3 regions of the Massilia sp. BGA-UO-ETr-WB1 genome follow, and region 1 is predicted to be linked to each of the others. Evidence: predicted binding sites of a transcription regulator. Region 1 holds the regulator's gene; each other region holds the start of a gene.
The links. The regulator LexA, encoded in region 1, represses DNA repair genes until DNA is damaged. The targets are predictions, from matches to a motif close to ACTGTATNNNNATACAGT.

Region 1 (9,915 bases):
CGGCAGCTTGGCGCCGTGCAGGAAGAACAGCGCGCCGATGGCCACCGTGGTGACCAGGCCGAAGCCCTCGGCGACGCGGCCGGCGGCAGGCAGGAAGCTGGCAATGGCGACAGTGAGCAGCAGGGCGAGCGTGAAATTGTCGGGCCGCAGGCGGCGCAGAAGAGCGAGGATCGAAGACATACCCGTATTCTAGCAGCCGCGGCCGGGGCGAAAAAAAAGGGAGCCGCAGCTCCCTTTCCTGTCCTTCCGGTATTACATGATGTGCTTGCCGACCCACCAGGCGATCGCCGCCACGAAGGCCGAGGCCGGGATGGTGAAGATCCAGGCCCACACGATGTTGCCCGCCACGCCCCAGCGCACCGCCGACATTTTCTGCGCCGAGCCCACGCCGACGATGGCGCCGGTGATGGTGTGGGTGGTGGACACCGGCACGCCCATGGCGGTGGCCACGAACAGCGTCATGGCGCCGCCGGTTTCGGCGCAGAAGCCGCCCACCGGCTTCAGCTTGGTGATCTTCTGGCCCATGGTCTTGACGATGCGCCAGCCGCCGAACAGCGTGCCGAAGCTGATGGTGCCGTAGCAGGCCACGATGACCCAGGTCGGCGGCGCCGTATCGGTCGCGGCCACGTGGCCGGAGGCGATCAGCAGCATCCAGATGATGCCCATGGTTTTCTGCGCGTCGTTGCCGCCGTGGCCGAGGCTGTAGGCGGCCGCCGACGCCATCTGCAGGCGGCGGAACCAGGTGTCGACCTTGCGCGGCGTGGTGCGCACGAAGATCCACGACACCAGCAGCATCATCAGCGAGCCGAGCACGAAGCCCAGCAGCGGCGCGACGACGATGAAGGTGACGGTCTTGATCAGGCCGCCGGAGATCAGCGCGCCGGTGCCGGACTTGGCCACCGCCGCGCCCACCAGGCCGCCGATCAGCGCGTGCGACGAGGACGACGGGATGCCGTAGTACCAGGTGATCAGGTTCCAGGCGATGGCGCCGACCAGGGCGCCGAAGATGACGTAATGGTCGACCACGGTGGGATCGATGGTGCCCTTGCCGATGGTGGTGGCGACCTTCAGCCCCACCACGAAGATGGCGATGAAGTTGAAGAAGGCGGCCATCGCCACGGCCGACTGCGGCTTCAGCACGCCGGTCGAGACCACGGTGGCGATCGCATTGGCGGCGTCGTGGAAGCCGTTCATGAAGTCAAACACCAGCGCCAGGAAGATCAACAGGCACAGCGCGTAGATGCTGATTTGTAGGGTTTGCATGGATTGTTCTTTTCAGTTCTTTTCAGGACAGCACGGCTTACGCGTTTTCGACAACGATGCCTTCGATGATGTTGGCCACGTCTTCGCAGCGGTCGGTGACCGTTTCCAGGATTTCGTAGATGGCTTTCATCTTGATCAGGTTGCGCACGTCCGGCTCGTCGCGGAACAGCTTGGACATGGCGGCGCGCATCACATGGTCGGCGTCCGATTCCAGGCGGTCGATCTCTTCGCAGATGGCGACGATCTGGCGCGAGTTGTCCATGTTGTGCAGCAGGGCCACCGCTTCGCGGACCTTCTCGGTGCAGGCCAGCACCAGTTCGGCCAGGCGCTTGGCTTCCGGCGTGACCGAGTGCAGGTCGTACAGCGACACGGTCTGGCCGGCGTCTTCCATCAGGTCCAGGATGTCGTCCATCTTGGTGATCAGCTTGTGGATGTCGTCGCGGTCGATCGGGGTGATGAAGGTCTTGTGCAGCATGTCCACCGTGGCGTAGGTGATCTTGTCGGCCTGCTTCTCGATGCCCTCGATCGCGTGCACGCGGTTTTCCAGGTCGTCGAAGTTGGTCATCAGGGCCAGCATTTCCTTGGCGCCTTTGACGCACAGGTCGGCGTGCTGGTTGAACAGATCAAAAAACTTGCCCTCGGTGGGCATCAGGCGTCCAAACATATCAATCTCCAATCAAGAATCATCATTACTGCAGGCAGCCGCCAGGCGGCGGCCTTAGAAAAGTTACGGGTACTGCGGGGGAAGGTAAAGCTTAGTCGCCCTGGTAGGTCGTCAGTGCACCGCTGTAATTGCCGAACTTGGTGTACATGCCCATCCAGGTCAGTCGTATTGCGCCGATCGGACCGTTACGCTGCTTGCCGATAATGATCTCGGCCGTGCCTTTTTCGGGCGAGTCGGGGTTGTAGACTTCGTCGCGGTACAGGAAGATGATGACGTCCGCATCCTGTTCGATAGCGCCGGACTCGCGCAAGTCCGACATCACCGGGCGCTTGTTGGGGCGCTGTTCCAGCGAACGGTTCAGCTGCGACAGCGCGATGACGGGACAGTGCAGTTCCTTGGCCAGGCCCTTGAGCGAGCGCGAGATTTCGGAAATCTCGGAGGCGCGGTTGTCGCCCGGCTTGCTGCCCTGCATCAGCTGCAGGTAGTCGACGATGATCAGGCCGAGCTTGCCGCACTGGCGCGACAGGCGGCGCGCGCGGGCCCGCATCTCGATCGGGTTCAGCGCCGGCGTTTCATCGATGAACACCTGGGCGTCGTTCATCTTCTGGATCGCGTTGGTCAGGCGCGGCCAGTCCTCGTCGTTCAGTTTGCCGGTACGTAGGCGGTGCTGGTCCAGCATGCCCACCGAGCCCAGCATACGCATGGCCAGCTGGGTGCCGCCCATCTCCATCGAGAAGATGGCCACCGGCAGGCCGGCGTCGACCGCCACGTTCTCGCCGATGTTGACCGAGAACGCGGTCTTGCCCATCGACGGACGGCCGGCCACGATCACCAGGTCGCCCGGCTGCAGGCCGGAAGTCATGCGGTCCAGGTCGATGAAGCCGGTCGGCACGCCGGTGATTTCGCTGGAATTGTCGCGCGAGTACAGCTCGTCGATGCGCTCGACCACCTGGGTCAGCAGCGGCTGCACCGCCAGCCAGCCTTGCGCGCCGCGCGCGCCCTGCTCGGCGATGGCGAAGATCTTCGATTCGGCCTCGTCCAGCATCTGCTTGACCTCTTTGCCCTGCGGGCTGAAGGCCTGGCCGGAAATCTCGTCGGCCACGGTGATCAGCTGGCGCAGGATGCCGCGGTCGCGCACGATCTCGGCGTAGCGGCGGATGTTGGCGGCCGATGGCGTGTTTTGCGCCATGGCGTTCAGATAGGCCATGCCGCCCACCTCGTCCGCCTTGCCCAGCATGGACAGCGCTTCGAACACGGTCAGCACGTCGGCCGGCTTGGAGCCGTTGATCAGGCGGACGATCTGTTCGAAGATGATGCGGTGATCATAGCGGTAGAAGTCGTCGGGATTCATGAAATCCGCGATACGGTCGAACGCGGCATTGTCGCGCAGCAGGCCGCCGATGACGGACTGTTCTGCTTCGATGGAATGCGGCGGAATGCGTAGCGAATCTACCTGTGGATCGGAGGGGGTGTTCATGGCGCGAATTATACCTGCTTCGGTGCAAGGGCAAAAAATAAAAAAGCCGGGCAAGCCCGGCTTTTCTATATGTACAACAGTCTATCCGTAGATTTCTCTACAACTAAACTTAGGCAGCTTCGCCAACGACGGCAACGGTCACGTCGACCACTACGTCGGTGTGCAGCGATACCGAAACGGCGTGCTCGCCGGTGACTTTCAGCGGGCCGTTAGGCATGCGCACGGCAGCCTTTTCAACAGCGAAACCAGCTTTGGTCAGCGCTTCGGCGATGTCGAAGTTGGTCACGGAACCGAACAGGCGGCCGTCAACACCGGCTTTTTGCGAAACGGTCACGGTCATGCCGTTCAGTTTCTCGCCTTGGGCTTGAGCGGCAGCCAGTTTAACGGCAGCAGCTTTTTCCAGTTCGGCGCGCTTGGCTTCGAATTCAGCCACAGCGGCGGTGGTGGCGCGGCGGGCCAGCTTTTGCGGGATCAGGAAGTTACGTGCGTAGCCGTCCTTGACCTTAACCACGTCGCCCAGGTTGCCGACGTTAACAACTTTTTCCAACAGAATGATTTGCATAGTTCTCTCCAGTTTCTAATCTGACTGCGCTAATTAAGCGTGGTGCAGATCGGTGTACGGCAGCAGGGCCAGGTAGCGAGCGCGCTTGATGGCGGTGTCAACTTGACGCTGGTAGTGCGCCTTGGTACCGGTCAGGCGTGCTGGCATGATCTTGCCGTTTTCCTGGACGAAATCTTTCAGCGTGTCTACGTCTTTGTAGTCCACTTGCTCAACGTTTGCAGCGGTGAAGCGGCAGAACTTCTTACGTTTGAACAGAGGATTCTGTTGCTTGCGCTTTTCTTTCAGCTTGAGCTTGTTTTTGTCGAACTTTTTACCGAATGCCATTTTAGGCTCCTGTATCTAATAAACTAAAATCAATGATGTGAAACACCAGGCTTCTGCTATTGCGGTTTTTCTTGGCCAGGAATCCTGTGAACCGATAAACACCACCCAGGGGCGCCGCTTCGAACCGTTTTGCCAGATCCCCTGCCGCCAGGGCCGGGACTTCGAATTCGGTGAGGCGGGCGATGCCTGCCTCCATCTGCTGCGAACTGTGCTGCAAGGTTGCAGTGACAATCGGCATGCCGGCCGGGGTGTACCTGATGGTGTCCCGTTCGGTGATGAGGGCGGTTACCTGTAGCTGGTTCAGTTCAGTTCCTGGTCAATACTCGACTGGCCGATTAGGCCGCTGCAGCTGCTTGTGCTTCGGCGCGATGGCTCTTGGCCGCGTCTTCACGTTGTACCGACTTCATCATCGGCGAAGGAGCGGTTTCCGCTTTCTTCATTTTCACGGTCAGGTGACGCAGCACGGCATCATTGAATTTGAATGCGGTTTCCAGCTCGACCAGGGTCTCGTTGTCGCACTCGATGTTCATGCAGATGTAGTGTGCTTTAGCCAGTTTCTGGATCGAGTAAGCCATTTGACGGCGGCCCCAATCTTCCACGCGATGTACGTTACCGCCGCGCGAGGTCACGCTGGCTTTGTAACGTTCGATCATCGCGGGCACTTGCTCGCTTTGGTCCGGATGGACGATAAATACGATTTCATAGTGACGCATGAAAACTCCCTTAAGGACTGTGAATATAGCCCACCCCGGCGTCAAGACGGGTGTGGGAAGAGGTAAGCCCGCGACTATAGCGCCTTTCCGCTGAAAAATCAAGCAGCAGCCCGCCTTGACCCCGCGCAAAGCCGGCCACCCCGGCTGCGCGCATGCTACCAGCCATGGAACCGCCCGCCGACGACTACGACACCCCATGGAAGACCGCCGTGATGCGCTATTTCCGCGAATTCATGGCTTTCTTCTTCCCCCAGGCGCACGACGCCATCGACTGGAAACTGGGCTACAGCTTCCTGGACCAGGAACTGTCGCAGATCGCGCGCGACGCCAGCCTGGGCCGCAGGCGGCTCGACAAGCTGGTGCAAGTGCGCGGGCGGGACGGCGCGCATCAGCTGCTCTACATTCATCTCGAGATCCAGCGCCGCCGCGAGATGGAATTCGCCGCGCGCATCTTCACCTATCACTACCGCCTGTACGACCGCTTCCAGTGCCCCATCGCCACGCTGGTGATCCTGGCCGACCCCTCCCCAGCCTGGCGGCCCGACTGGTTCGGCTACACTGCGCTCGGCTGCGAAACCAGTATCCACTACCCCACCGTCAAGCTGATGGACTACTGGCCGCACCTGGAAAGACTGCTAGCCAGCCATAACGCCTTTGCGATCTTGACCGTGGCCCATCTCATGACACTGCACACGCGCCACCAGCCCCAACTGCGCTTCGAGTGGAAAGCAAGGCTGGCCACACTGATGCACGAACGGCAATGGAGCACGCAGCGCATCCTGGACCTGTTCGATGTACTAGACTGGATGATGGCAATACCCGCGCCGCTTCAGCAACAGTTGGGTGCGAAAGTTGTTGAGCTTGAAAGGAGCATGACTATGCCATTCGAAAATCTCATCATCAAGATGCACAAGCAAAGGGCCCGTGAGGAAGGCCTCGAGGAAGGGCGTCAGGCGGGCCGCGCAATAGGCCGGGAAGAAGGCCGGGAGGAAGGCCGGGAGGAAGGCCGGGAACAGGGCCGGGAAGAAGGCCTGCTGGCAGGACACCGGGAAGCACTGACGCGGCTGCTAAAGCTGCGGTTCGGTCCGCTGCCGCCGGACACTACGCGGCGTATCGAGCAGGCATCGAAGGCCGACTTGGCCAGCTGGGAGGGGCAGATTCTGCGTGCGGACGCTCTGGATGACGTATTTGACGGCCGCTAAGTGAAAATATTTCGCGAGCAGCAATGAAATCCCTTGCATTAGCGCTCACACTGTACAAAAATACAGTCTGTCTATATCCACAGCTCTCAGAGCGAAACGCACCATGATCAAGCTCACCGCACGCCAGGAACAAATCCTTAATCTGATCAAGGATGCCATCGACAATACCGGCTTCCCGCCCACCCGCGCCGAGATCGCCAACGAACTGGGCTTCAAATCGGCCAACGCCGCCGAGGAGCACCTGCAGGCGCTGGCGCGCAAGGGCGCCATCGAGATCGCGGCCGGCACCTCGCGCGGCATCCGCCTGCTGGGCGCGCATGCCGAAAGCGCCGCCACCAAGGTGGCCAATGCGGCCGCCGCCGCCGCGTCCAACATGATGTCGCTGCCGCTGATCGGCCGCGTGGCCGCCGGTTCGCCCATCCTGGCCCAGGAAAACCTGGAAACCAGCTACAGCGTGGACCCCGCCCTGTTTTCCGCCAAGCCCGACTTCCTGCTCAAGGTGCGCGGCGAATCGATGCGCGACATCGGCATCATGGACGGCGACCTGCTGGCCGTCAAAAAGGTGGACAGCGCCAAGAACGGCCAGATCGTCGTGGCCCGCATCGGCAACGAAGTGACGGTCAAGCGCTACCAGAAGACCGGCTCCACCATCGAGTTGTTTCCTGAAAATCCGGATTTCAAAGTAATCACCGTCAATCCGGAGGCGGACGAGTTCGCGCTGGAAGGACTGGCGGTCGGCCTGCTGCGCAGCTGGCACTAAGAAAGAGCAACAATGGGTGCTTTCAAACTCTACGGCAATTGCGAGTCCGGCCACAGCTACAAGGTGAAGCTGGCCATGGAAGTGGCCAAGGTGCCGCACGAGTATGAAGAGATTGACCTGCGCCTGGAGCGCGCCGGGCGCCCCGAGCCTTTCCGCAGCCTGTCCAGGTACTGCGAAGTGCCGCTGCTGGTGCATGACGGCCAGGCCTACGTGCAGTCGAACGCCATCCTGCTGCACCTGGCCGAACACCTGACAGCGTTTGGCGGCGAAACGCAGCAGCGCCTGGAGCGCGTGCGCGAATGGCTGTTCTGGGAGGCCAACCGCATCGGCTTCTCGATGGCGCACCTGCGCTATGGGCAGAAGTTCGATCCGGCGGCCTACGCCGGCACCGTGCTGCCGTGGTTCCGCAACCGCTTCAACGCCGACATCGAACGCCTGGAGGAAGAACTGTCCGACGGCCGCGCCTTCCTGCTCGACGACCACGTCAGCATGGCCGACTTTTCCATCTGCGGCTATATGTACTGGCCGGAGCAGGCCAACGTCGGCTACCCGCCGCGCGTGCAGGCCTGGCTGGACCGCATCGCGGCGCTGCCGGGCTGGCGCCATCCATATCACATGGAAGGCGCGCAGCCCTGGTAACGCCGCCTGCGCTTAGCAGGCTTCCAGCGCGCAGCTGAAGTCTTCTAGCAAATCAGCCGTGTCCTCGATGCCGACCGACACGCGTATCAGCGATTCCGCAATCCCCATCGACGCCCGGCGCTCCGCGCCCATCTCGTAGAAGATGGTGTGCGCCACCGGGATGATCAGCGTGCGCGTGTCGCCCAGGTTGGAGGCCGGCACCGCCAGCTTCAGGCGGTTCAGGAAATCGAAGCAATCGATGCCGTCCTTCAGCTCAAAGCTCAGCAGCGAACCATGCGCGCGGAACAGCTCCGCCGAGATGGCGTGCTGCGGATGCGACTTCAGGCCCGGGTAGTACACCGCCGCCACGCGCTCGTCCGATTCCAGCAGTTCGGCCAGCGCCTTGGCGTTGGCGCAGGTGCGCTCCATGCGCAGCGCCAGCGTTTCGGCGCCGACCGCGATGTGGTGCGCCGCCTCCGGCCCCAGCGAGGCGCCGAAGTCGCGCAAGCCCTTGGCGCGGATCTGCGTGATGCCCCACTGCGCCGGCGCCGCCTTCTTGTAGTTCTCGAAAATGTTCGGGAACCGCGTCCAGTCGTAGGCGCCGGTGTCGGTCAGGCTGCCGCCCAGCGCATTGCCGTGGCCGCAGATCGACTTGGTCAGCGCGTTGACCACCAGGCCGGCGTGCACCGACTTCGGCAGGAAGAGATACGGCGTGGTCATCGTGTTGTCGACGATGTAGAGGATGCCGCGCTCCTGGCACAGCTCGCCGATCCGCTTCAGGTCCGCCACTTGCGTACGCGGGTTGGCAATGGTTTCGACGAACACGATGCGGGTATTCGGCTGGATGGCGGCCGTCACATTGGCCACGTCGGTGGCGTCGACGAAATCGACCGCCACGCCCTGCCCCGCCACGGTTTGCCACAGCGAGTTGGTGTTACCGAACAGGAAGGACGACGACACCACGTGGTCGCCCGCGCGCAGCAGCGCCTGGAACACGGCGCCGATGGCGCCCATGCCGGTGGCGAAGCACAAGGTGGCCACGCCCTGCTCCATCTTGTTCACCTTGTCTTCCAGCGCCGACACGGTGGGATTGCCCTGGCGGCCATAGCGGAAGCCCGGCTCCTTGCCCTGGAACACCGAGGCCAGCTGGCGCGCGTCGCCGTAGCCGAAGGCCACCGAGGTGTGCACCGGCTTGTGCAGCGAGCCGTGCTCGATGCCCTTCTGGCGGTCGTTGTGCAGGATGGTGGTGGTGAAACCGTAATTTTTCTTTTCTGTCATGATCTTCGGTCAAAAAAAAGCCCGGTGCCGTGGGGCACCGGGCTGCGACATCAGCCTTCGGCGGTCGCTGCGTTCAGGTTCAACTGGGTGCGGCCGGTATCCTCCGCCGCAGCCGGTTTCGGGTTGTGGCGGTTGTATTCCAGCTTGTCCAGGTAGTCCGGCGACACGTCGCCGGTGACGTAGATGCCGTCGAAGCACGACGCTTCGAACTTGGTCAGCTTCGGATTCACGTCGGTGATCGACTGTTTCAGCGCGTCGATGTCCTGGTACACCAGGTAGTCGGCGGTGATTTCCTTGCACACTTCCTCGGTGGTGCGGCCGTAGGCGATCAGCTCGTCGCGCGTCGGCATGTCGATGCCGTACACGTTCGGGTAGATCACCGGCGGCGCGGCCGAAGCGAAGATCACTTTCTTGGCGCCGGAGTCGCGCGCCATCTGCACAATCTCGCGCGAGGTGGTGCCGCGCACGATGGAGTCGTCCACCAGCAGCACGTTCTTGCCCTTGAACTCGTGCGGGATGGCGTTCAGCTTCTGGCGCACGGATTTCTTGCGCGCCGCCTGGCCCGGCATGATGAAGGTGCGGCCGATGTAGCGGTTCTTGATGAAGCCTTCGCGGTATTCCACGCCCAGGCGCAGCGCCAGCTGGATCGCGGCCGGACGCGACGAGTCCGGGATCGGCATCACCACGTCGATCTCGCCGTCCGGGATTTCACGCTTGATCTTGTCGGCCAGGTACTCGCCCATCTTCAGGCGGGTGGCATACACCGAGGCGCCGTCGATCACGGAGTCCGGACGGGCCAGGTAGACGAATTCGAACACGCAAGGATTGAGCTGCGGGTTGTCGGCGCACTGGCGCGCGTGCAGCTGCTTGTCGGCGTCGATGAAGATGGCCTCGCCCGGCTCCACGTCGCGCACGAAGCGGAAGCCCATGCCTTCCAGCGCCACCGATTCGGAGGCGATCAGGTATTCGGTGCCCTGCTCGGTTTCATTGATGCCCAGGCACAGCGGGCGGATGCCGTTCGGGTCGCGGAAAGCCAGCAGGCCGACGCCGGCGA
Region 2 (9,915 bases), 100 kb from region 1:
CGGGCGCGGCGGCGGCGGGCGCGGCAACGTTCTGCGCCTGGTTGGCCACGGCGCCGGCATTGTTTTGTTGCACCACCACGGCACCGCCTGCGCCCAGCGCACCCAGCACGGCCAAGGCAGCGACGCCACGTTTCATGGTTACGGAAACAGGTTGTTTTTGCATTTCTGCACTCCCGATGGAATGTGGTTTATCGATGACTCCAATATGGGGGAAGAGACTTAGGCGCCGCTTAATCTCCCGGACCGTTACTTCCGGTTACAACCGCACGCCAGACGTGCAACTGGCCGGATTGCCCGGCCAGTGGTGCTACTTGCTTACTGTTGCAGCTTAAGCGGCTTGACGCTGCTCCAGCGCGGCGACGTTGTCAGTGCCGTCGATCGCGATCTTGCGCGGCTTCAGCGCTTCCGGCACTTCGCGCACCAGTTCGATGGTGAGCATGCCGTTGTCGAAGGAGGCGCCGGTCACTTTCACGTGGTTGGCCAGCTGGAAGCGCTGCTCGAAATCACGCGCCGCAATGCCGCGGTGCAGATAGGTGCGCTCCACGCCGTCGCGCTGCTTGCGGCCGACAATGTGCAGGCTGTCGCGCTCGCTGGTGATATCGATTTCCGAACGGCTGAAGCCGGCCAGCGCCATCACAATACGGTACTGGTCTTCGGAGACCAGCTCGATGTTGTACGGCGGGTAGCTGGGCTGGGCGTCGCCGCGCTGGGCGTCGTTCAGCAGCTGGGCCAGGCGGTCGAAACCGATAGCGGAACGATACAGTGGGGTCAGGTCAAAAGTACGCATGATGGATATCCTTTCAAAGTTAAGCGATATGGTCTTCCGGTCCCCTTCTGGGCAACCGGTGCATCCGATATACGGTTGCCGCCAGGAGCTTTCAAGAGCCAGGCTGCAAAAATTTTTGCGGTACATTTCGACACAAAGCGATGTTTCCTGCGTGCTACACTCGGCCTCTTTACTCCTCCACTTTCCGCTCCATGACTGCTATGCGCAAAACCCTGCTGGCCCTGCTGCTCAGCGCCGCCCTGACCGCCCACGCTGACCCGATCCCCGCCCCGGTGGACCAGCCCTACCCCGGCACCATCGTGCTGAAGGTGGACGCGTCCAACACGTCCCAGCAGATTTTCCGCATCACCGAAACCATTCCCGCCAAGCCCGGCAAGCTGACCCTGCTGTACCCGCAGTGGGTGCCGGCCAACCACGGCCCCAGCGGCCCGCTGAACCAGTTCGCCGGCCTCAAGCTCACTGCCAACGGCAAGCCGCTGGCCTGGAAGCGCGACACCGTCAACGTGCACGCCTTCCACCTCGAGGTGCCGCGCGACGCCAAGGCGGTGGAAGTGGAATACCAGTACCTGTCGCCCACCGAGCCCAACCAGGGCCGCACCACCATCACCGGCGAGATCCTGGGCATCCAGTGGCACTCGATGGTGCTGTACCCGGCCGGCCACACCACGCGCCGCATCACGGTGCAGCCCAGCCTGACGCTGCCGGAAGGCTGGCAGTACGGCAGCGCGCTGGAAACCGTGGAACGCAAGGGCGACACGGTGCAGTTCAAGGCGCTGGACCTGGAAACCATGGTCGATTCGCCGCTGTTCGCGGGGCGCTACTTCAAGCGCTACGACCTCGACCCGGGCGCGAAAATCCCGGTGCACCTGAACGTGGTGGCCGACACCGCCGAAGCGGTGGAAGCCAAGCCGGAGCAGATCGAACTGCACCGCGCCATGGTGCAGCAGGCCTACAAGCTGTTCAACTCCTACCACTACCAGCACTACGATTTCCTGCTCGCGCTGAGCGAGGAATTCGGCGGCGTGGGACGCGAGCACCACCAGTCCAGCGAGAACGGCGTGAAGCTCGACTACTTCACCGACTGGAACAAGGCCGAGTCCGTGCGCGGCCTGCTGCCGCATGAATTCACGCACTCGTGGAACGGCAAGTTCCGCCGCCCGGCCGACCAGAACGTGCCCAACTTCAACACCCCGCTGCAGAACAGCCTGCTGTGGGTGTACGAAGGCCAGACCCAGTACTGGGGCCAGGTGCTGTCGGCGCGCTCCGGCATGCTCAGGACGGAAAGCGTGCGCGACATCATGGCGGCCAACGCGGCCCGCTACGACAACCAGCAGGGCCGCAGCTGGCGCCCTGTGCAGGACACCACCAACGACCCCATCATCAACGGCCGCCGTCCGCTGGGCTGGAGCAACTGGCAGCGCAGCGAGGACTACTACAACGAAGGTGCGCTGATCTGGCTGGACGTGGACACCAAGATCCGCGAAATGTCGAACGACACCAAGTCGCTGGACAACTTCGCGCGCAACTTCTTCGGCATCGACAACGGCGCCTACGTGGCCAACTACTACACCTTCGAGGACGTGGTGAAGGCGCTCAACGCGATCGAGCCGCACGACTGGGCCGGCTTCCTGCGCGCGCGCCTGGACGGCACCGGCCCGGCGCCGCTGGACGGCTACGCGCGCGCCGGCTGGAAGCTGGTCTACACCGACACCCAGACGCCTTACCTGAAGGCGGTGGAAGAGCGCAGCAAGATGGCCGACTTCCAATACTCGCTGGGCTTCTCGCTGAACAGCGAAGGCAAGGTCGAAGCGCTGCAATGGGAAGGCCCGGGCTTCAAGGCCGGCATCGGCGGCGGCACCACGGTGCTGGCCGTGAACGGCGCCGCCTACAAGGCCGAGGTGCTGCGCGCGGCCGTCACCGCCGCCAAGACCGGCGGCAAAGCCGACGCCAAGCCGATCGAGCTGCTGGTCAAGAAGGGCGCGAAATACCGCACCATCCTGCTCGACTACCACGGCGGCCTGAAATACCCGCGCCTGGAACGCATCCCCGGCACGCCGGACCGCCTGCAAGCCATCCTGTCGCCGCTGAAATAAAGCGCCTTGCGCCTTTGTCCGGGACAACTCGCTTGCTGCCCCGGACTGCGGTTATACTGGGCTTCCCTCGATAGCCTGGAAACCGTCCATGGACGATCCCGTCAGCATCGCTGCCCTGCTGGAAGAAAATGCCCGCCTGCGGCTGGAAGTGGCCGCGCTGCGCGGCCGGGACCGCATCTTCCGCTCCCTGCTCGACCACGCCCCGCTGCTGATTTCCACCAAGGACCTGGAAGGCCGCATGACCATGGCCAACCGCCATTTCGAGGTGCTCGACGGCTACGATGAAAGCAGCTTCGTCGGCCGCAGCGTGTTCGACCTGTTCCCGCCCGAGATTGCCGAGCAGCTGTGGCGCAACGACCGCCGCGCGGCGCAGGAACAGCGCGCCGTGCAGGAGGAGGAAGCGGTGTACCACCGCGACAAGACGCTGCACACCTACATGACCGTGAAATTCCCCCTGTACGACGAACACGGCCAGGTGAACGCCACCTGCGCCGTGTCCACCGACATCACGCAGACCCGCGCCGCCGAGGACAGCAGCGTGACCGACGAACTGACCGGCCTGAAGAACCGGCGCTATTTCAACATGCGCTTTTGCGAAGAGCAGAAACGCGCCCGGCGCGACGGCCGCCTGCTGACCTTGCTGCTGCTGGACGTGGACCGCTTCAAGGAATACAACGACCACCACGGCCACCCGGCCGGCGACAGCGTGCTCAAGGCCGTGGCGCACAGCATGCGCGCCGCGCTGCACCGGGCCGGCGACCTGTGCTTCCGCATCGGCGGCGACGAGTTCGCCTGCCTGTACAGCAGCGGCGGCACCGGGGAAAGCCTGGAACTGGCCGGCGAGATCCGCTCCGCCATGGCCGCGCACGCCATTGAACACCGCGCCAATCCGCCCGGCGGCAAGGTCACGCTGTCGATCGGCGCCGCCTTCCTGGCGCCCGGCGCCGAACTGGGGCGCGACGAACTCTACCAGCTGGCCGACCAGGCGCTGTACCGTGCCAAGCACCTGGGCCGCGACCGCGTGGCGACCTAGCCGCTGCGGACGATTGGGGCGATTTGGTGTATGCTGCGGGCATGAACCAAGACACCGACATCCAGCTCAGCGGCCCGTTCAAGGCCACCGACGGCGCCGGCCGCGCCATCGACATCAAAGCCATCCGCATCTTCGACGAGGGCTATGGCGTCATCGACCTGTACGTGGACCTGGCGGCGCCCGCGTCCGACGGCCTGCACAAGGACAAGAAACTGATCGCCGAGATCAGCGCCCGCCTGCGCAGCCTGGGCTACGCGGGGCCGGACCTGGTGCCGGGCGACCCGGTGATCCAGGAAAAGAAACTGATCGTGCTCGACACGCCGGACGAGTTCCTGCCCTTCGCCGTGCGCAAGGGTTTCAAGGACTTGTCGTCCGAATTCGACGAGTAATCAGCGTCTAATCAACGTCTACAGATAGCGGCTGCTCCAGGCCGCGATCAGGTCGGCCACGTAGGCGGCGTCCTCGCGCCGCGTCAGCAGGTGGTCGGCATCGTCCAGCGAGACGAAACTTTTCGGGTGGCGCGCGGCCATGAAAATGTCCATCGCATTGCGCACCGCCACCGTATCGTCGCCCGGCGCGTGCATCACCAGCAAAGCCTTGCGCAGCCCCGCGATATGCTCGCGCAGGCTGTGCCCGCCCACGTCCTCCACGAACTGCTGCTTGATGCGGAACGGCCGCCCCGCCAGTTGCACCTGGGCCTCGCCGTCGGCGGCGATCTGCTCCAGGTGGGCGCTGAACATATTGGTCACATAGGCCGGCTCGCCCGGCGCGGCGATGGTCACCACCGCCTTCGCCTCCGGCACGCTGGCCGCCGCCGCCAGCACCGCCGCGCCGCCCAGGCTGTGGCCGATCAGCAGGTGCGGGGCGGCAAACTTCTCGCGCAGGAAATCGGCCGCCTCCACCAGGTCGGCCACGTTGGACGAAAAATTGGTGTTCTCGAACTCGCCCCCGCTGGCGCCCAGGCCGGTGAAATCGAAGCGCAGCACGGCGATGCCGTGCCCGGTGAGCGCCTGCGCGATGCGGCTGGCGGCGATCACGTCCTTGCCGCAGGTAAAGCAATGGGCGAACAGCGCATAAGCTTTAATGGCGCCGTCCGGCGCATCCAGGCGCGCCGCCAGCTGGTGGCCGCTGGCGCCGGTGAATTCGTGTCGTTCTGCACGCATGATGTATTCCGTAAAAAGAGCCGTACCCGCAGTCTAGCCGAACAAGCCGTGCAGATACCAGCGCGGCTCGGCTTCGCCCTCCTTCGCCCCCAGCCGTTCGCGGAACACCCAGTAGTGGGCATGGTCGGCGCCCTCGGCGATGAAATAGTCGCGCGTCTGCCCGTCGCTCCACCAGCCGGCCTCGATGCGCTCGGCGTTCGACACCATGCGCAGCGGCGACATGTAGAACGGCCGGTGGTCGCGCATCAGCAGCGCGATCGGCTTGGGCAGCAGCCAGGCCGGGCGCGGCAGGCTTTGCGGCGGCATGCGCGCGCTCACGTCGGCCGGGCGCAGCTTGTCGTGCACCGGCACCCAGGCGTTGGCCAGCTCGGGCCGGTAGTCCGCCTGCGGCGACGCCTTCAGCACATTGTCCGCCCCCAGCCGCGCCACCAGCAGCTCGAACAGGCGCTCGCGGTCCTCCTTGCTGCCGCCCGGCTCCGGGAACAGCGAGTCGGTGGGCGGCAGCATGGGCTGCACCTGCGCCGCCTCCAGGCACAGGCCGATCACTGGCGCCGCCAGCTCGGTCTTGGCCAGGCGCTCCTTGAGCAGGCGCAGCAGGTGGTCGTCGCGCCACACCGGCTCGGCCAGCGCGATCTCGATGGCGGTGGGCGGGCGCGCCACCTTGCCCCGCTCATGCTCGAGCAGCAGCTTGACGCGCTCCACCGCGAACTGGCGCGCGCACAGCCAGCCCACCATCTGCTGCAGCAGGCGCTGCGCGCCGTGCAGCAGCGCGTCCGCGTGCTCGATGCGGTCGAACAATTCCAGCCTGGCGCTGAAGGTGGGCGGCGCCTCCACCCACTCGTACAGCTCGGGCGCCTCGCCGTGCGCCTCGTCCAGCATGTCGAGCAGCGCGCGGCCGCAGCGGCGCTGCAGGCCGGGGCGCGGCAGCCGCCGCAAGTCCGCCAGCGTCAGGCAGCCCATGCCCTCGAACCACTTGAGGAAGGGGCGCGCCGGCGGCGGCAGGCTGCTGGGCAGCGGCGCCAGGCGCCGCGCCATGCTGTCGATTTTCAAACAGCGCCCGCCGCCGCTGCGCGCCAGCAGCCAGGCGCCGCGCGCGGTGGGCGCGCAGCTCAGCACGGCGGTAAAGCCCAGCGCCCGCATGCTGCCGCGCACCAGCGCGCACAGCCGGCGGATGCCGCCGAACAGGCGCAGGCTGGCGCCGATGTCGATCAGCAGCGTGGCCTCCTCGGCCTCCGCCACCAGCGGCGTGTAGCGCAGCAGCGCCATGGCCACCGCGTGCGCCGCCTCCTGCTCGCGCAGCGGGGCGCGCTCGTGCAGCTGCGCGTCCGGCGCCATCAGCAGCGCGCCGCCGCGCCGCATGCCCAGCCGCACGCCGGCGGCATGGGCCAGCGGCGACAGCGCCAGCACGCCATCCTGCTCCAGCACCACGCTGCAGTTATCCTCCGACCAGCTGGGGCAGAAGACTTCGAGCGGGAGCCGTGGCAGGTAGAGGCCGATCCAGAGACGCATGACGCTGTAGCAAAGAAGGTGGCAAGGGCAGGAACAGCGGCGCGTCGCGCTGCGGTCCCCGGCGTTTGATGAATTCGATGCGGATGCCGCCCGGCGCCGAGCGCAGCGCCAGGCGCAGCGGCGCCGGCGAGGCGTCCTGCGCGGCGGCAAGCGGGCGCATCAGGCAGAACAGGGTGTCGCCGCTTTGCGCCGCCAGGTGCAGCCGGCGCAGGTTTTCGCTGCGGATCTGCTGCTGCCACAGCAGCAGCGCGCCGCAGCAGCCGCTGCGCAGCACCTGTTCGGCGGCCCACAGCGCGTCCCCGCTTTTTCCCGTGCTGCGTATCCACACCATTTGTCCCGGCGGCAAGCCCAGCGCGGCCAGCGCCAGTCCCTGCGGGATCTGCGGCGGCGCCAGCAGCACCACCGGGCGCTTCGAGGCCGCCACCAGCGCCGGACGCAGCAGGCGGATTTCGCCGATGCCCTGCTGCTGCAGCATCAGCTCGGTGAGCGTGCCCAGCGGCCAGCCGCCGCCCGGCAGCTGGGCCGACAGCGCCGCGTAGCCGGTGTCCACGCAGCGCGTGGCCGAGTGCGCCAGCTGCGACGCCAGCCACAGCGACGGATGCAGGCTTTCGGGAGCGGCAAGGGTGGAAGGACTGAGCATGGTTGCAAACACGGATACTGTACAAATACACAGTACTATTTACTCCCGGTTTTGGCAAGGACTACTTACGGTTTGTTCCACTGGGAAAGCTTGCAGATGCTGTAAGATGGGCATTAAAACCATACCTGATAGGCATCAATGACCACCATCCAGCTGATCGGCGCCATCCTGTTCGGATGCGCCCTGGTGCACACCTTCGCCGCCAAATCGTTCGAGATCCTGGCCCACCGCCACCCGCGCCACGCCGGCCTGCTGCACCTGCTGGGCGAAGTGGAAGTGGTGTTCGGCTTCTGGGCCGCCATCCTGATCGTGGCCATCGCCATCGCGGCGGGCGGCCAGAACGCCATCGCCTACGCCGAATCGCGCCAGTACACCGAGCCGCTGTTCGTGTTCGTGGTGATGGTGGTGGCCGCGTCCTGGCCGGTGCTCAACGCGGTGCAGCGCGCCCTGCAGGCGCTGGCGCGGCTGGCGCCGATGCGCAATGAACTGGCGCTGGCCTGGCTGGGCCTGGCGCTGGTGCCGCTGGCCGGCTCCCTGATCACCGAGCCGGCCGCCATGACGCTGGCCGCGCTGACGCTGGCGCCGCTGGTGTTCCGCGACGGCATGCCCGAGCGGCTCAAATACGCCGCGCTGGGCGTGCTGTTCGTCAACGTGTCGATCGGCGGCACGCTCACTTCCTACGCCGCGCCGCCGGTGCTGATGGTGGCTGCCACCTGGGGCTGGGACAGCGCCTTCATGGCCAGCCAGTTCGGCTGGAAAGCCACGCTGGCGGTGCTGGTCAACGCCACCGCCATCTGCTTCGTGCTCAAGCGCCACCTGCAGCCGGCCGGCGCGCCGGCCGATGGCGGCGGCCCGGCGCAGGTGCCGCTGCTGGTGTCGCTGATCCACCTGGGCCTCCTGGCGGGGGTGGTGCTGCTGGCGCACCATCCGGTGATGTTCCTCGGCCTGTTCCTGCTGTTCCTCGGCTTCACGCAAGCCTACCAGCGCTACCAGCAGCCGCTGATCCTGAAGGAAGGCTTGCTGGTGGGCTTCTTCCTGGCCGGGCTGGTGGTGCTGGGCGGCATGCAGCAATGGTGGCTGCAGCCCATCGTCTCGAGCCTGGCGCCGGTGGCGCTGTTCTTCGGCGCGCTGGGCCTGACCGCCATCACCGACAACGCCGCCCTGACCTACCTCGGTTCGCTGATCGACGGCATGACGCCGCAGGCGCAATACATGCTGGTGGCGGGCGCCGTGGCCGGCGGCGGCCTGACGGTGATCGCCAACGCGCCCAACCCGGCCGGCGTGTCGCTGCTGCGGCGCGGCTTCCAGGACGAATCGATCGGCGCCATCGGCCTGCTGCTGGGCGCCCTGCCGCCCACCGCCGTGGCCGCAGCAGCCTTCTTCCTCTAAACCCAGGAGCCCGCCATGCCCGAACACAATCACGCATTTTCCGACTGGCCATTTGCCGACAGCGTCAACACCGTCACCTTTTGCACGGATAAAGTGGCGCACCAGGCCTTTCCGGTGCTGCAGGTGGCGCATGACCATAACGGCGACTGGCAATTTCTGGACGCCACCACCGACACGCCTGGCGAATGCGTGCTGCTGTGCATGGGATGCGTTTATGAACGCGATGCCTCACTCGCCGGGATCAGCGACTTGCCGCGCGGCTGGAGCGCCTATCGCACGCATGTCGGCGCAGAGTGGGAGCGCTGGGAAAAACCGTGCGAAACCGGCGGAGATGAAGAGCAGGTGCACGCCGATATCGCGGCATACGGTCTCCACATTATCAATGTGATGGAGGAAGATGAAGAGCCGCCTTTTTCGTATTCGCTAGGCATAGAACAATCGCTGGGCATGCCGGACCTGATCGTTGTCGGGCTCAAGCACGAGGTGGCGCAAGCGGTCATTAATGAGTGCTATCGGCAAATGCGGTCGGGCCTGCAGCTTGAGCCGGGGACGCGCGTCAGCGGCCTGCTGGGAGGGGGCTTCGAATGCGTGATTGGTCAAGTCTCGGCGGCAAACTACAAGCACTATATGGGATGGGGCGTGTGGCTTTACAAAGACACAGAGGCTCGTGCTTACCAGATCATTTTCCCCAGCACCGCCGGCGTGTTTCCTTGGGAAGCACACGCAAATGCCTGGTTCAAGCAATGGCAGCCGCTGCTGGCCGAAGAGCAGCACACGCAGCGGCCATGATATTTATTTGATAAATTTCTTGACTCCAACTTGAAGTGATCCTAAAGTGATATCACTTTGATGTCACAACCAAGAGGGAGTCCAGCATGAAAGCAGCACATATTCGCCGCGAAACGGCGTTTTCCTCGGTCAGCGGCTATACGGCGGCGGTGGCCGCCCTGGCGCTGATCGCACTGGCCGGCCTCGGCGCACGAGGCGGCCTGCATCCTGTTCTTTGCGTCATCGCCGCCCTGCTCGGCCTGGTGAGCTTTGCCGGGCTGTACATGCTACAGCCGAACGAAAGCGCCATCCTCACGCTGTTCGGCAAATACATCGGCACCGACCGCAGCGAAGGCCTGCGCTGGGCCTTCCCGCTGTACATCAAGCGCAAGCTGTCCGTGCGCGCCCGCAATTTCAACGCGCCCACGCTGAAGGTCAACGACAAGCGCGGCAACCCGGTCGAGATCAGCGCCGCCATCGTCTGGCGCGTGCGCGACACCGCGCAGGCGGTGTTCGAGGTGGACGATTTCGAG
Region 3 (9,915 bases), on a different contig from region 1:
GTTCTTCGCGGCGCACGGCGCGCGCCATGCCGTGCAAGCGGTTGCCGTCTTCGTCTGCCATCGACATCACCTCCCGCTGGCCTTGCTGCCAGCGCCACAGGATCTTGTACAGGAAGGCCCAGCGGTCTTCCGCGCGATAGCAGGCGGCCCTTTGCAGCAGCTCCATCAGCTCGCGCGGAATGCGCATGGCGGGCAAGGCGGAGTCGGCAGGCGATGCGGACGATGCGCACGCAGCGGGCGCCGCGGTAACCGAGGCGGCGGCAACGCCAACAGCTGCGCGCGTTATCGCGGGCGCAACGGGCTGATCGGCAGTACCGGGCACGGGAGCCGGGCCGGCCACGGCGCCGAATAAGTCGCCGCCGCCTCCAGGTGAGCTCCATTGTACGGATTCGGGCGGCACGCGGCGCACGATCAGCCGGCGCGCCGCCGCGCGCCACTCGTCGAAGCCGGCCACAACAATGGGTTGAGCGAAACCGGCCATTACGCCGCCTGCAGCTCCGGCCACAGATTCATTTGCTGCGGCGCCTCGGCCATGGCGCGGCGCAACGTCTCAGACGGGGTGCTGTCGCGCGCCGGCGCGTAGTCGGCCACGATGATGAAGGGGGCGATCTTTTTCATGCTGCACCGCAGCCGCGACAGGTCGGCGTAGCGCACCCGCCGCAGGCGCCGCAGCTCGACGATGCGCTGCGCGTTGCGCAGGCCGATGCCGGGCACGCGCGCGATCATGGCCAGGTCGGCGCGGTTCAGGTCCATCGGAAAATGCTCGCGGTTGGCCAGCGCCCAGGCCAGCTTGGGGTCGATGTCCAGCGCCAGGTTGCTGGGCTGCATGCCGTCTCCGGGCAGCAGTTCGCTGACCTGGAAGCCGTAGCTGCGCAGCAGGAAGTCGGCCTGGTACAGGCGGTGCTCGCGCTGCATGGGGGGCGGCGCCAGCGGCACGCTTTTCGGGCTGTCCGGGATCGGGCTGAAGGCCGAGTAGTACACGCGCTTGAGCTTGTAGCTGCTGTACAGCGTTTCGGCCGTGCCCAGGATGTGCTTGTCGTCGCTGGCGTCGGCGCCGACGATCATCTGCGTGCTCTGCCCAGCCGGGGCGAAGGCGGGCGCTTTCGGCTCTTCGGCCTTTTCGTCCAGCCGCAGGCGGATGGCGCCCATGGCCAGCTTGATGGTTTGCACGTTTTTCTCCGGCGCCAGGCGCGCGATGCTGTCCTGCGACGGCAGCTCGATGTTCACGCTGAGCCGGTCGGCGTGGCGGCCGGCGGCGGCGATCAGGGCGGGATCGGCGTCGGGGATGGTTTTCAGGTGGATGTAGCCGCGGAACTGGTGCGTTTCGCGCAGCTCGCGGGCGATGGCCACCAGCTGCTCCATGGTGTAGTCGGCCGACTGGATGATGCCGCTGCTGAGGAACAGGCCGTCGATGTAGTTGCGCAGGTAAAAATCGACCGTGAGCTTGACCACTTCCTGCACCGTGAAGCGGGCGCGCGGCACGTTGGAGGTGCGGCGGTTGACGCAGTACTGGCAGTCGTAGATGCAGAAATTGGTGAGCAGGATTTTCAGCAGCGAGACGCAACGGCCGTCCGGCGTGTAGCTGTGGCAGATGCCCATGCCGGTGCTGGCGCCCAGGCCGTCCTTGCCGACGGAGTTGCGCCTGGGCGCCCCGCTGCTGGCGCAGGAGGCGTCGTACTTCGCGGCGTCGGCCAGGATTTCAAGCTTGTCGGTGAGCTCCATTTGCTGCCCTCGATACTGTATATAAACACAGTATAGCGCAGGCAGGCACGGAGCGCCGAATATCGGCGGGTCAAGCGCGGGTCAGCGGCGGGCTTGGCGACGGTGGCGCATCGGCGCGGCGGGCACTGGACAGACAGCGCAAGCCTGCGCCAAAGCGCCATAGTACAATCCCGGGCGACACCGGCGCTCGCTGGCCGCGCCGCTGCTGGCCCCACTGCTAGGCAAACCAACAACAATGATAAGACAACGTCTGTTACACCCTGCAAGAGCAGTGGCATTCGCATTTCTGCTGGCGATTGTTGTCGGCACGCTACTGCTGATGATGCCGGTCTGCCGCGCCGGGGCGGAAGCGGCACCATTGCTTGTCGCGCTGTTCACCTCGGTCTCCGCTGTGTGCGTGACAGGACTGGCGGTGGTCGACACAGGCAGCTACTGGTCGCCGTTCGGGCAAGGCGTAGTCATGCTGCTGTTCCAGGTTGGCGGCTTCGGGATGATGACGGCAGCGACCCTGATGGGCCTGATGGTCAACCGCTCGCCGCGGCTGCGGCTAAAGCTCATTACGCAAACGGAAACCCATTCGCTGGGTCTGGGCGACGTCGCCGGCGTGGCCAAGCTGGTGCTGGCCGTGACCGTCGCCTCGGAGTTGATCCTGGCGCTGGTGCTGGCCCTGCGCTTCCACTTCCGCTATGGCTTGGGCTGGGGCGAAGCGGCATGGAGCGGGCTGTTCCACTCGGTCTCCGCCTTCAACAATGCCGGCTTTTCGATCCACCCGGACAGCGTGATGCGGTATGCCCCGGACGCCCTGATACTGCTGCCGTTGATGCTTGCCATCTTTCTCGGGGGCATAGGTTTTCCCGTCCTGTTCGACTTGCGCGACAAGATACGCTCGCCGCGCAGCTGGTCGCTGCACACCAAGCTGACCCTGCTTGGCAGCCTCATCCTGCTGTTGCTGGGGTTCTGCGGCGTGCTGTACTTCGAGTGGAGCAATGCCGGCACGCTGGGCGCCATGGCGCCTCCCGACAAGATCCTGTCTGCCGCGTTCACGTCGGTGTCAGCGCGCACCGCCGGGTTCAACTCGATCGACCTGGCCCTGGCGAGCCGGGAGACGTGGGCGCTGCACTATCTGCTCATGTTCGTCGGCGCCGGCAGCGCCGGCACGGCCGGCGGCGTCAAAGTGGGCACCGTGGCGATCCTGTTCCTGCTGGTACTGGCCGAAATCCGCGGCAATCCGGACAGCGAAGCCTTCGGCAGGCGCGTGGGCGCCTCCGCGCAGCGCCAGGCCATCACGGTCCTGGTGCTTGGCAGTATCATGGTTGTCATCGGCACCATGGTACTGCTGCAGGTGAGCCAGGCATCGACCGACCGCATCATTTTCGAAGTCATCTCCGCTTTCGGCACGGTGGGACTGTCCACCGGCATCACCGCCGAGCTGCCGGCAGCGGGGCAGATCATGCTGATCATCCTGATGTACCTGGGACGAATAGGCACCATAACCTTGGCAACGTCGCTGGTATTGGGCGAACGGCGCATGCCATACCGCTATCCTGAGGAGCATCCAATTGTTGGGTAGAATTTTCACAGAGCAGTTCGCGTTTTCTTCCGGCGACAGCGTACTGGTGATCGGCCTGGGCCGGTTCGGCAGTTCCGTGGCCCAGTCCCTGATCAGGCTGGGCCACGATGTCATGGGCATCGACAAGGACAGCGAGCGGGTCCAGCTATGGGCGGACAAGCTCACGCACGCGGTCCAGGCCGATTCGACCAAGGAAAGCGTCATGCTGCAGCTGGGCGCCGCCGACTTCGCGCACGCCATCGTGGCGATAGGCGGGGACATCGCGGCCAGCCTGCTGACCCTGATGGTGCTCACCGAACTGGGCATCAAGGACATCTGGGTCAAGGCGCTCGACCAGGACCACGGCCAGCTGGCCAAGCGCATGGGCGCCCACCACGTGATTACACCCGAGGCCGACATGGGCGAACGGGTGGCCCACCTGATCACCGGGCGACTGATCGACTTCATCGAATTTGACGACGGCTTCGCCATTGCCAAGATTCACGCGCCACCCCAAACGTTCAACAAGACGCTGCGGGAGTCGGCGGTGCGGGAACAGTACGGCGTAACCGTGGTGGGCGTGAAGCGCGCCCACACGGATTTTCAGCATGCCACCCCCGAGACCGACGTGCAAGCCGCCGATCTGCTGATCGTCTCGGGGCCGACCCGGAAGATCGAACTGTTCGCGAGCGGCTCCACGAAACGCAAGTAGCCGCCCTGCGGGACCTTACGAGATGGCAGCGTATTTGCCGAGGCGGCTGGCCAGGCGGCCGGCCAGTTCGTGGCCGGCGCTGACGGTCATTTCCAGGTCGTGCAGATGGCCATCCTTCAGGCCGTACACCCAGCCGTGCACGGTCAGCGGCTGGCCGCGGTCCCACGCGTCCTGCACGATGGTGGTCTGGCACACGTTGACCACTTGCTCCACCACGTTCAGCTCGCACATGCGCTCGGCACGTTCGCGCGAGGGCAGCACGTCGCCCAGGTAGCGCTCGTGCTTCTGGGCCACGTCGTTCACATGGCGCAGCCAGTTGTCGACCAGGCCGACGCGGGTGCCGGTCATGGCGGCGTGCACGCCCTTGCAGCCGTAGTGGCCGACGACAATGACGTGCTTCACTTTCAGCACTTCGATGGCGAACTGCAGCACCGACAGGCAGTTCAGGTCGGAGTGCACCACCACGTTGGCGATGTTGCGGTGGACGAACACGTCGCCGGGAGCCAGGCCCAGCAGCTCGTTGGCGGGCACGCGGCTGTCCGAACAGCCGATCCACAGGTATTCCGGCGAGGCTTGCTGCTCCAGGCGCTTGAAGAATTCAGGATCGCGCTGGACCATGGAATCGGCCCAGGCGCGGTTGTTGACCAGCAGGTCCGCCAACGGGGAGCCGCTTACGTTTTGTTCACTCATATGTCCTCTCATACGTGCGAAGACCGCCCGTTTGCCGGGGTGGCAAGGGGCGGTCCGGGATAGTGCTATGTTACCTGATTTGGTGCGGCGCATCATCTGCGCCAGGCAATGACGCTTATTGCAGCCTTATTGCCAACTTCTTGCCGACTTACTCGAAGAAGTCCTTCACCTTGTCGCGCCAGGTCTTGCTTTGCGGGCTGTGCTTGGAGCCGCCCTCCACCGTGGCGCGGTCGAACTCGCGCAGCAGTTCCTTCTGCTTGTCGGTCAGCTTGACCGGCGTTTCCACGGCCACGTGGCAGAACAGGTCGCCCGGATAGCCGGAACGCACGCCCTTGATGCCCTTGCCCTTCAGGCGGAAGGTCTTGCCCGACTGGGTGCCCTCGGGAATGGTGAACGACACCTTGCCCGACAGCGTAGGCACTTCGATTTCACCGCCCAGCGCCGCGCGCGCGAACGAGATCGGCATTTCGCAATGCAGGTCGTCGCCCTCGCGCTGGAACACCGCGTGCTGCTTGATGTGGATTTCCACGTACAGGTCGCCCGGCGGCCCGCCGTTGGTGCCCGGCTCGCCGTTGCCGGACGAGCGGATGCGCATGCCGTTGTCGATGCCGACCGGGATCTTCACTTCCAGCGTCTTGTTGCGCTTGATGCGGCCGGCGCCGCCGCAAGGCGAGCAAGGGTCGGTGATGATCTTGCCGGTGCCGTGGCATTTCGGGCAGGTCTGCTGGATGCTGAAGAAGCCCTGCTGCATGCGCACCTGGCCGTGGCCGCCGCAGGTCGAGCACGTCACCGGCGCGGTGCCCGGCTTGGCGCCGGAACCGTGGCAGGTGTCGCACTTGTCCCAGGACGGCACGCGGATGGTGGTGTCGAAGCCGTGCGCGGCCTGCTCCAGCGTGATTTCCAGGTTGTAGCGCAAGTCCGCGCCGCGGTAGACCTGCGGGCCGGAACTGCGGCCGCGGCCGCCGCCGCCGAAGATGTCGCCGAAAATGTCGCCGAAGGCATCGCCGAAGCCGCCCGCGCCGAAACCGCCGCCGCCGCCGCCGCCCATGTTCGGGTCCACGCCGGCGTGACCGTAGCGGTCGTACGCTTCGCGCTTTTCGGGGTTGGTCAGCATCTCGTAGGCCTCTTTGACCTCCTTGAACTTCTCTTCCGATTCCTTGCTGTCCGGATTGCGGTCCGGATGGTATTTCATCGCCAGTTTGCGATAGGACTTCTTGATCTCGTCTTCGGACGCATTCTTTGCGACCCCGAGGATCTCGTAAAAATCACGCTTTGCCATGTTGTAGGCACCTTGCTGTATTTACTGGTACTGATTATGCGAAAAAGCCGAGCCGGCCCCTTTGCAGGGATGCACGGCTCGGCGTCAGTCTTGCGGCCGCAGCCGGGGACTCTGAGGGACGCTAATTACTTGCTGTCTTTGACTTCTTTGAAGTCGGCGTCCACCACGTCGTCCTGCTGCGCTTTGGACTCTTGCTGGCCGCCGGCCTGCTGCTGGCCGCCCTCGGCGCCCGCGGCGCCGGCTTGCTGCGCCTGCATGTCGGCGTACATCTTCTCGCCCAGTTTCTGCGACGCGGTCGACAGCGCTGCCACTTTGGCGTCGATGTCGGCCTTGTCGCCGGCCTTGATCGAGCCTTCCAGCTCGGTGATGGCCGCTTCGATCTTCTCTTTCTCGCCCGCTTCCAGCTTGTCGCCGTATTCGGTCAGCGACTTGCGGGTCGAGTGCACCAGCGCGTCGGCCTGGTTGCGCGACTCGGCCAGTTCCTTGACCTTCTTGTCTTCTTCCGCGTTCAGCTCGGCGTCCTTCACCATCTTCTGGATCTCGTCCTCGGTCAGACCCGAGTTCGCCTTGATGGTGATCTTGTTTTCCTTGCCGGTGGCCTTGTCCTTGGCGCCCACGTGCAGAATGCCGTTGGCGTCGATGTCGAAGGTCACTTCAATCTGCGGCGTGCCGCGCGATGCCGGCGGGATGCCTTCCAGGTTGAATTCGCCCAGGCCCTTGTTGCCGGCCGCGATTTCGCGCTCGCCCTGGTAGACCTTGATGGTCACCGCAGGCTGGTTGTCGTCGGCGGTGGAGAACACTTGCGAGAACTTGGTCGGAATCGTGGTGTTCTTGTGGATCATCTTGGTCATCACGCCGCCCAGGGTTTCGATGCCCAGCGACAGCGGGGTCACGTCCAGCAGCAGCAAGTCCTTGCGGTCGCCCGACAGCACCGAGCCCTGGATCGCGGCGCCCACGGCCACGGCTTCGTCCGGGTTGACGTCCTTGCGCGGATCCTTGCCGAAGAACTCTTTGACCTTTTCCTGCACCTTGGGCATACGGGTCATGCCGCCGACCAGGATGATGTCGTCGATGTCCGATACTTTCACACCGGCATCCTTGATGGCGGTGCGGCATGGCTCGATGGTGGCGTTGATCAGCTCTTCCACCAGCGATTCCAGCTTGGCGCGGGTCATCTTCAGGTTCAGGTGGACCGGCGCGCCGTTCGCCATGGCGATGTACGGCTCGTTGATTTCGGTCTGCTGCGACGACGACAGTTCGATCTTGGCGCGCTCGGCCGAAGCCTTGATGCGCTGCAGGGCGATCGGATCCTTTTTCAGGTCCAGGCCGTTGATCTTCTTGAATTCGTCGATGATGTAGTCGATCACGCGCTGGTCGAAGTCTTCGCCGCCCAGGAAGGTGTCGCCGTTGGTCGACAGCACTTCGAACTGCTTCTCGCCGTCCACGTCCGCGATTTCAATGATGGACACGTCGAAGGTGCCGCCGCCCAGGTCGTACACGGCGATCTTGCGGTCGCCCTTGTCGGTCTTGTCCAGGCCGAAGGCCAGTGCGGCCGCGGTCGGTTCGTTGATGATGCGCTTGACGTCCAGGCCGGCGATGCGGCCGGCGTCCTTGGTGGCCTGGCGCTGCGAGTCGTTGAAGTAGGCAGGCACGGTGATCACGGCTTCGGTGACTTCTTCACCGAGGTAGTCTTCCGCCGTTTTCTTCATCTTGCGCAGCACTTCGGCCGAGATCTGCGGCGGCGCCAGTTTCTTGTCGCGCACGCCGATCCACGCATCGCCGTTGTCGGCTTTGGTGATCTGGTAAGGCATCAGCGCGATGTCCTTCTGCACTTCTTTTTCTTCGAATTTGCGGCCGATCAGGCGCTTCACCGCGAACAGGGTGTTCTTCGGGTTGGTGACCGCCTGGCGCTTGGCCGGCGCGCCGACCAGGATTTCGCCGTCATCTTGGTAAGCAATGATCGATGGCGTGGTACGCGCGCCTTCCGCGTTCTCGATTACCTTAGGCTGACCGTTTTCCATGATGGAAACGCAGGAGTTGGTGGTTCCCAGGTCAATACCGATAATTTTGCCCATGATTTATTTTCCTTGTTTGCTAAGTTTCAGATGCTTCTTATATGTGGGAAATGCTGTGTGATTTCAAGTGCTTGCGCTGAGCAACTCTTACTATTTACTTCGCCTGCGCAGCGGTCACGATGGCCGGACGCAGCAGGCGGTCGGCGATCATATAACCCTTTTGCAGCACCGACACCACGGTGTTGGCTTCCTGCTCGGCCGGCACGACTGCCACGGCCTGGTGCTTGTTCGGGTCCAGCTTGTCGCCCTGCAGCGGCATGATTTCCAGCAGGCGATTCTTTTCGAAGGCCGAATTGAGCTGTTTCAGCGTCATTTCCACGCCTTCCTTCAGCGATTCCAGGGTCGGCGCTTCCACTTTCAGCGCCATTTCCAGGCTGTCCTTCACCGGCACCATGGCCTCGGCGAAGCTCTCGACGGCGAACTTGTGCGCCTTGGCGACATCTTCCTGGGCGCGGCGGCGGATGTTTTCACCGTCGGCCTTGGCGCGCATGAAGGCGTCGTGCATTTCAGCCAGGCGCGCCTCGGTGGCGGCCAGCTGCTCTTCCAGCGAAGGAGCGGCGCCGTCGGCGGGAGTCGATGGCTGCGCCGGCGCTGCTTCCGCCTCGGGATTAGGGACTGCTTGATTTTCCTGATCTTGCATCTGAAAGACTCCTACAAATCGTGTGTTAGACATTACTTGATACGGCACGGGCAGCAAGTGGGGCTATAACCTACCTTTTCAAGGGTTATTCGCGCGGCGTTGCGTGCAGTAGCCGCAGCGCCGTTACAAACTGACTCACAAGAGAGATATTTTTCCGCACCGCAGCAGCTACTATGTAATTAATGGAGGACGTGGACGGCGCCGCCGTCCATCCAACCGTACAGCGTGGGGAGCGCATCATGAAGTTGCCACTCATCGCAGCGTCCATCGTGGCCTACATCGTTCTGGCCGTCGCCTGGATCTGCTACTCCGAATTACTACAGTAGTTGCCGCCCGAAGACCGGGTATTGTAACAGGCTGGCACTCACCGCCGGCAAGTGCTGATTATCACTTGAACAGCACCGGCCGGGCGACTGTCAGTTTTCCGCACCAAGCTTGAGGGCGGCCGCGCGCGCGGCTTCGCCTTCTTTCTTGAGGGCATCACGCTGCGGCTGGGCCATCATGGTCGGCCAGCCTATCATGTGCTGTTCGGCGATCTCGGCCAGGGCGGCGATCCAGCCGGGCGTGGCGTTCAGGCAGGGGATGTAGTGGAATTCCTTGCCGCCGGCGGCCATGAAGTCGTGCCGCACCTCCATCGCGATTTCCTCCAGGGTTTCCAGGCAGTCGCTGGTGAAGCCGGGGCAGATCACGTCCACCCGGCGCACGCCGTCGCGCGCCAGCTGCTGCACGGTGGGCGCGGTGTAGGGCTGCAGCCACTCGGCCTTGCCGAAGCGGGACTGGAACGTGACCAGGTACTGGTCCGGCGCGAGTTTCAGCTTGGCCGCCAGCAGGCGCGCCGTTTTCAGGCATTCGCAGTGGTAGGGGTCGCCCAGCAGCAGGGTGCGCTTGGGCACGCCGTGGAAGCTCAGCACCAGTTTTTCCGGCCGGCCGTGCATATCCCAGTGCGCCAGGATGGATTCCTGCAGCGCCTGGATATAGCCGTCGTGGTCGTGATAGTTGCGCACAAAACGCAGTTCCGGCAGGTTGCGGATCTGCCGGTAGTGGGCGAACACGGCGTCGTAGATGGAGCCGGTGGTGGTGCCGGAGTACTGCGGATAGGCCGGCAGGATGGCCACGCGCTCGCAGCCGTCGGCCTTCAGGCGGGCCAGCACGTCCGGCAGCGACGGCGAGCCGTAGCGCATGGCCATGGCGACGGTGACGTTGTCGTGGCCGCGCTCGCCCAGCGCGGCGCGCAGCAGCAGCGCCTGC

Region 2: imuA (translesion DNA synthesis-associated protein ImuA) is a predicted target of LexA. The motif match lies at 7,242-7,259, and genes of this name have one in related genera.
Region 3: AC56DV_RS07130 (putative DNA modification/repair radical SAM protein) is a predicted target of LexA. The motif match lies at 1,737-1,754, and genes of this name have one in related genera.

The regions. Positions count from the first base shown of each region.
Region 1 covers NZ_JCAQOT010000025.1:116,126-126,040, reverse strand. Annotated here, with positions in the region: gene AC56DV_RS18730 (bile acid:sodium symporter family protein) at 1-180, opposite strand, end outside; gene AC56DV_RS18725 (inorganic phosphate transporter) at 253-1,263, opposite strand; gene AC56DV_RS18720 (DUF47 domain-containing protein) at 1,301-1,927, opposite strand; gene AC56DV_RS18715 (replicative DNA helicase) at 2,019-3,404, opposite strand; gene rplI (50S ribosomal protein L9) at 3,514-3,966, opposite strand; gene rpsR (30S ribosomal protein S18) at 4,000-4,290, opposite strand; gene priB (primosomal replication protein N) at 4,292-4,594, opposite strand; gene rpsF (30S ribosomal protein S6) at 4,626-5,003, opposite strand; gene AC56DV_RS18690 (RpnC/YadD family protein) at 5,168-6,205, shown strand; gene lexA (transcriptional repressor LexA) at 6,309-6,965, shown strand; gene AC56DV_RS18680 (glutathione S-transferase family protein) at 6,978-7,604, shown strand; gene AC56DV_RS18675 (cystathionine gamma-synthase family protein) at 7,617-8,861, opposite strand; gene purF (amidophosphoribosyltransferase) at 8,912-9,915, opposite strand, start outside.
Region 2 covers NZ_JCAQOT010000025.1:12,887-22,801, reverse strand. Annotated here, with positions in the region: gene AC56DV_RS18255 (Do family serine endopeptidase) at 1-163, opposite strand, end outside; gene AC56DV_RS18250 (Hsp20 family protein) at 329-787, opposite strand; gene AC56DV_RS18245 (M61 family metallopeptidase) at 988-2,880, shown strand; gene AC56DV_RS18240 (sensor domain-containing diguanylate cyclase) at 2,969-3,913, shown strand; gene AC56DV_RS18235 (hypothetical protein) at 3,955-4,302, shown strand; gene AC56DV_RS18230 (alpha/beta hydrolase family protein) at 4,321-5,076, opposite strand; gene AC56DV_RS18225 (Y-family DNA polymerase) at 5,110-6,585, opposite strand; gene imuA (translesion DNA synthesis-associated protein ImuA) at 6,512-7,225, opposite strand; gene AC56DV_RS18215 (putative Na+/H+ antiporter) at 7,364-8,614, shown strand; gene AC56DV_RS18210 (DUF4262 domain-containing protein) at 8,630-9,403, shown strand; gene AC56DV_RS18205 (SPFH domain-containing protein) at 9,490-9,915, shown strand, end outside.
Region 3 covers NZ_JCAQOT010000021.1:539,710-549,624, forward strand. Annotated here, with positions in the region: gene AC56DV_RS07125 (UdgX family uracil-DNA binding protein) at 1-481, opposite strand, end outside; gene AC56DV_RS07130 (putative DNA modification/repair radical SAM protein) at 481-1,722, opposite strand; gene AC56DV_RS07135 (TrkH family potassium uptake protein) at 1,994-3,292, shown strand; gene AC56DV_RS07140 (potassium channel family protein) at 3,282-3,983, shown strand; gene can (carbonate dehydratase) at 3,999-4,673, opposite strand; gene dnaJ (molecular chaperone DnaJ) at 4,822-5,952, opposite strand; gene dnaK (molecular chaperone DnaK) at 6,078-8,027, opposite strand; gene grpE (nucleotide exchange factor GrpE) at 8,122-8,667, opposite strand; gene hemH (ferrochelatase) at 9,084-9,915, opposite strand, start outside.